One region of the Cellulophaga sp. RHA19 genome, then DNA from elsewhere that is predicted to be linked to it. Evidence: riboswitches for the same ligand, from Rfam matches in the RefSeq annotation. Region 1 holds a riboswitch; the other holds the start of a gene.

Region 1 (3,194 bases):
GTAGATTTGCAAAACATAGCACGTGAGGTAATTAATAACATTGGTTACACAAAAGGAGCTTACCAATTTAGTGGAGATTCTTGTGGTGTTATTTCCTTAATTCACGAGCAGTCACAAGACATTAATCAAGGTGTAGACCGTGGTTCTAAAGAAGAGCAAGGTGCCGGTGACCAAGGTATGATGTTTGGTTACGCAAGCAAAGAAACAGAAAACTATATGCCATTGGCATTAGATATATCGCATAAAATATTACAAGAGCTTGCAGCATTGCGTAGAGACGGTAAAGAAATCTCTTATTTACGCCCAGATGCAAAGGCGCAGGTAACTATAGAATATTCAGATGATAACGTACCACAGCGTATAGATACTATTGTTGTATCTACACAGCATGACGATTTTGATGCTGACGATGAAAAAATGTTAGCGCAAATAAAATCAGATATTATTTCTATTTTAATGCCAAAAGTAATAGCGCAATTTCCAGAGAAAGTGCAAGCGTTATTTACAGACAAAATACAGTACCATATTAACCCAACAGGTAAATTTGTAATTGGTGGTCCTCACGGAGACACAGGTCTTACAGGACGTAAAATTATAGTAGATACCTATGGTGGTAAAGGTGCTCACGGAGGTGGTGCATTTAGTGGTAAAGATCCAAGTAAAGTAGACCGTAGTGCAGCATATGCAGCAAGGCACGCAGCTAAAAATTTAGTAGCAGCTGGTATTGCAGACGAGATTTTGGTACAAGTAAGTTACGCCATAGGCGTAGTAGAGCCAACTTCTATTTATGTAGACACATATGGTACAGCAAAAGTAAATTTAACAGACGGAGAAATTGCAAAAACAGTAGCGCAAATTTTTGATATGCGTCCTTTTGCCATAGAAGATCGTTTAAAGCTAAGAAACCCTATTTATTTAGAAACCGCAGCTTATGGTCATATGGGTAAAGAGCCAAAAACAATCACAAAAGTTTTTGAGTCTCCATACAATGGTAAGGTAGAAAAAGAAGTAGAACTTTTTACTTGGGAAAAACTAGATATGGTAAACGCAGTAAAAGCTGCTTTTAATCTTTAAAATAAAGTTTCTAATCATATATAAAAGTGCTTTGCTGTAATGGTAAAGCACTTTTTTTATACTCAATATTCTACTTTTTATTTGGGTGTTACCACAAGGGTCGGGCTTTTTGTTGCAATCTTTTTTAAGAAAAATAAAAAAGGATTTTCACTACAATCCCTAACACAAATAAAGTTTCAATTTAATAAATCGTTACAAAAACAAACAAAAATTATGTTTCTGTTATTTAACGGTACTTAGAAAGTAAATTTCAATATTTTTTCAAAAAAGATTAGGATATTAAATTTTTCTGAACATATATTTGTAACTCAAAGTTCAAAACACTTATTGAATAGTTATCAAGAAAGGCGGAGGGATTAGACCCAATGAAGCCTTAGCAACCCTTTGTGCAATACAAAGAAGGTGCTAAATTCTACCAAGTACAGCGGTACTATAGGCAGATAACGAAACAAGCTTTTTTATTTCAAAAAAAGTAAATTTCCAATTTCTTTTTAACTCATTTAATTTTTAAACCATCTTGCAAAGTCGGCAAGACGCGGTTTTGACTTTTTTATTTTATCAATTTTAATAATTAAAAAATCAAAATTATGAGTACTCAAAAATTAGCAACAAACGCATTACACGCAGGTCACAACCCATCAGAAACAGCAGGTACAAGAGCAGTGCCTATTTACCAAACGTCTTCATACGTTTTTAAAGATACAGACCACGCGGCAAATTTATTCTCGTTATCAGAACTAGGATTTATTTACACACGTTTAAACAACCCAACAAATCAAATATTACAAGATAGGTTGGCTGCAGCAGAAGGTGGTGTAGGAGCAGTAGTATTTGCATCTGGTACAGCAGCAATTTCTACAGGCTTATTAACTCTTTTACGTGCAGGAGACCACATTGTAGCATCTAGCAGTTTATATGGTGGTACGTTTAATTTGTTAAATGTAACCTTGCCAAGGTTAGGTATTACAACCACTTTTGTAGATGCATCTAACCCAGAAAGTTTTGGCAAAGCAGTACAAGAAAATACAAGAGCATTTTTTGTAGAGTCGCTAGGAAACCCAAAATTAGACGTACTAGATTTAAAAGCAATTTCTAAAGAAGCAAAAGCTGCAAAGGTGCCTTTTATTGTAGATAATACAGTAGCATCACCAGCATTGTTAAACCCAATAGAGCACGGAGCTAATTTAGTAATACACTCACTAACAAAATATATAGGCGGACAAGGAACTTCTTTAGGAGGAGCAATTGTAGATGCTGGTACGTTTGACTGGACAAACGGGAAGTTTCCAGAGTTTACAGAGCCGTCTGCAGGTTACCACGGTTTGGTGTATAGTGAGGCTCTTGGTAATGCTGCATTCACATATAAATTAATTTTAGAGGGGTTAAGAGATTTTGGTGGAGCTTTAAGTCCGTTTAATGCTTTCCAAATTATACAAGGTTTAGAGACTTTACCAGTGCGTATAAAACAACATAGTGCAAACGCACTAGAATTGGCTACTTGGTTAGAGGGTAGAGATGAGGTTGCTTGGGTAAATTACCCAGGATTAGAAAGTAATAAATACTATGACCTTGCCAAAGAATATTTACCAAAAGGACAAAGCGGATTAGTAACGTTTGGTTTAAAAGATGGTTTTGAGGCGGCTAAAAAAGTAACAGATGCTACTAAAATATTTTCTCTTTTAGCAAACATAGGAGATACTAAATCTTTAATAATTCATCCTGCAAGTACAACGCATCAACAATTAACAGTAGAGCAGCAAGAGTCTGCTGGTGTTGGTCAAGATCTAATTCGTTTGTCTGTTGGTTTAGAAGATGTAGACGATTTAAAGTTAGATTTAGAGGAGGCTTTTAAAGTTATAAAAGCAGAAGTTATTGCTTAAAATAGTTCTTCAATTTTATTAAAACTAAAAGAATAACCTAGTGTAATTTTCTAGGTTAAAACAGCTTACTATGTTGCAACATATCAAACTAAAAAAATATACAACGCTTAGCGGTAAAACACAAGATATAGACTTGTCTTACCAAGTATTTGGAGCAGAGTTGCACACAGCTCCAATTGTACTTGTAAATCACGCTTTAACAGGTAACTCTAATGTGTCTGGGGAAGACGGTTGGTGGTC
Region 2 (3,194 bases), 2.8 Mb from region 1:
CTTAGGAAACCAAGTTATAGCAAGTATTACCAATAAAATTAAAATTGTATACCAGCAAAACCAAAATTGTAATGTTTGGGGATTTAAATTTACGTTTTGTATTAAAAATTTATCATATAATCCGCTAGACGAACCTAAAAATGTGGCACCAATTATAGCAAAAATCCATTTGTTATTTTTAAAATTGATACCTTCTTTTTTTCCAATTCTAGAATATAAAAAAACAGAAAATATAATTAAAAAAAAGCCTATCCATTGCCAGTGATTAGGTCTTTCTTGGTAAATAAAAATAGCACCTATAAATGTAAAAAAAGGTCCTGCAGAGCGTATGGGTGTTACAATAGTAATGGGCAAATGCTTTAGTGCTTGGTATGCTAAAACCCAAGAGCCAGCCATTAGCATAGATTTTACAACAATATAACCGTGTTTTTGCCAAGGAATATCTGTAATGTAAAAACCTACTTCTTTAGTATATTCAGGATAAAATTTAGAACCTAAATAAAAAGGTAATAAGAGCAAAAAACCTGCTGTTATAGTACCTAAAAGTACAGGAAACACTTCATTACCTTGTACAGCGTGTTTTTTACATAAATTATGTAATCCTAAAAATAAAGCCGATAAAAGACCTAAATACATCCACATGGCCGCGAAGATAACTTTTTAGATAAATTTTAATAGAACTATATCTTAATTTATACTACTTTTCTTCAATTTAAAAGGATACAAGCTAATGTAAATAATGGTGTAGATAATTAACAAAAGTAAATACCAAGTATTACCAATAAGTTCTGTGTAAGTTAGGTTTCCATCAGAAAAGCTCAAAATCATTAATACTTGTGCTCCATAAGGTAGTAAACCTTGTGTAATACAGGCAAAAATATCTAAAATTGAAGCTGTATTTTTATTATCTAATTTATACTCATCATTAATAGTTTTTGCAATAGAACCAGAAATAATAATAGAAACTGTATTGTTTGCTATAGCCATATTTACTGTACTAACTAAGGTTGCAATACCAAATTGAGCAGATTTTTTACTCTTTATAAGGGTTTTAATCTTATTTAAAATATAATCTATACCGCCATTTTTAGCTACTAATGCTGCTAATCCACCAGATAGTAATGATAGTAGAAAAATCTCTGTCATACTTGTAAATCCATTGTAAGCAATTTTGGTAGATTCAATAAGCGTAAAATCACCATAAAAAATACCAATTGCGGCAGCTATTAATACACCTAACAATAGTGTAACAAATACGTTTACGCCAATTACAGATAGCGCAATTACTAATATGTAAGGAACTATTTTTAGTAATGAATAATTGTATGTAACATCTTCTAAATTGTTAGACTCTAAAGCAGCGCCTTTAACTATTAAAATAGCAATTGTAAAGAGTGCTGCTGGCAAGGCAATTTTTATGTTTTGCTTAAATTTATCACTCATTTTTACGCCTAAGGATTGTGTTGCTGCAATTGTAGTATCTGATATTACCGAAAGGTTATCTCCAAACATAGAACCACCTAATAGAGCGCCGCAAAGTATAGCTAATGACACACCTCCTTTATCTGCAAAGCCAATAACAATAGGAGTTAGTGCAACTATTGCACCAACAGATGTGCCTGTAGATATAGATAAAAATGCAGCAATTATAAATACTCCAAAGTAGATATATTGTATGGCTATAAAATCTAAACCAAGGTTCACAATAGCATCTACACTACCGGTCTCTTTTGTAATTGTAGCAAAAGCACCAGCTAACAAATATATTAAACACATTGTTAGTATTTTACTATCTCCGCAACCAGCTAAAAGTGTTTCTATTTTAGAGTTTATGCTTTGTTTAAAAATTAAAAAAGCTACAATAATACCGGCTATAACTGCTATAGGTGCAGGTAAAGCATAAAAATCATTTTGATAAATACCTACACCTAAAAATGTAAATACAAATACAAATAAAGGGAGTAAAGCAATAAACCTAGGCTTGTTGTTTTTAATGGGTGTCATTTTTTTAGTTTTGCAGAACCAAAAAGAAAAGGACAAATAAGTGGAGCTGAATTAACATTTTTTCCAAAGTATTGGCTTATCCTTTTTTAGCACCTTGCTTGTTAATGCAGGTTGCTATCTCTTTTTTGAGATTCTTGATAATTAAGTGCGCAAAACTAAAGCATAACAACGAGATAAAATCATAATTTTCTGTTATTTTTTAAGTTCTCTTTTTCTTGCTATAATACAGAATGTACTTAAACCCACTAATAACAACATCATTTTACAGTTAAACAAATTAGTACTTCCTAAGGCTCCAAAATAACCTGCATAATTAATATTGTTAATGTTTGCGTAGGTTATCATAAAAAACAAGACCTCAAAAAGTTTTTTTCCTTTAGATAATATACCAAGCGTAACTACTAATAATACTATAAATATACTTCCCAACAATATAGAAACTACAGATGAAAAATTTAAGTTAATGGTCAAACGTAATATTAATGGTAAAGCTAAAAAAATGAATAAGCAAACACCCGCTAATAGTTGAGAAAACAGCACTCTAGAAATAGGCTTGTAAGCAGAGTAAGAAAAATAGTCTACATTATATGTTGTTTCTTTTACTGATAAATCTGAAATCCTATGTACTTGTAAAAACCATAAAATAGGTAAAATAAATTTGAAAGAAACAGCTATTGGAAGAAATAGTAAAAGTAACATTCCCAATATATTTATAATCCATAACCACTTTTTTCCTTTTCGAAGTATAAGTAGTATTTCTGCTTTTAATAATGGATAAATACTATAATTTATTTGCGCATTAGATAGTTCTTTTAAATTAATTTGGTGTGTTGTATTAGGCTTATTTATTCTCTTTTCTTGTTCCTTAGATGTAGAATACTTAGTTATATTAAATCGATGAAAAAATTTGGACAAAACAAGTATTATAATAAGACCTAAAACCACCAATAGAAAACGACTTATAATAAAAGAAGTAGGGAAATCTATACCGTTAAATTCAAATTTGTTAAAGTTACTTGTATTTCCTACTATATATCCTATTGCTAAATTTGTATCTGTTGTAGATTTTGTAATGGTTTTAACTTGTTTCTCTAATTGATGTATTACAACATTGCTTCCTAAAATGTCTAATGTGTAACTGTTTTCTGTTTTAGGAGAAAACAAAATTAGAGTAGAATAAATAATAAAGA

The links. Region 1 has a riboswitch for S-adenosylmethionine ahead of AX016_RS00865 (O-acetylhomoserine aminocarboxypropyltransferase/cysteine synthase family protein). Riboswitches for the same ligand answer to the same signal wherever they lie in the genome.
Region 2: linked by a shared signal. The riboswitch ahead of AX016_RS13065 (Na+/H+ antiporter NhaC family protein) and the one ahead of AX016_RS00865 (O-acetylhomoserine aminocarboxypropyltransferase/cysteine synthase family protein) in region 1 are both predicted to bind S-adenosylmethionine.

What each region holds. Positions count from the first base shown of each region.
Region 1 covers NZ_PHUL01000001.1:194,170-197,363, reverse strand. Annotated here, with positions in the region: gene metK (methionine adenosyltransferase) at 1-1,074, shown strand, start outside; SAM riboswitch class I at 1,407-1,521, shown strand; gene AX016_RS00865 (O-acetylhomoserine aminocarboxypropyltransferase/cysteine synthase family protein) at 1,662-2,954, shown strand; gene thrA (bifunctional aspartate kinase/homoserine dehydrogenase I) at 3,025-3,194, shown strand, end outside.
Region 2 covers NZ_PHUL01000001.1:2,953,187-2,956,380, reverse strand. Annotated here, with positions in the region: gene AX016_RS13070 (DMT family transporter) at 1-642, opposite strand, end outside; gene AX016_RS13065 (Na+/H+ antiporter NhaC family protein) at 688-2,004, opposite strand; SAM-I-IV-variant riboswitch at 2,052-2,150, opposite strand; gene AX016_RS13060 (hypothetical protein) at 2,197-3,194, opposite strand, start outside.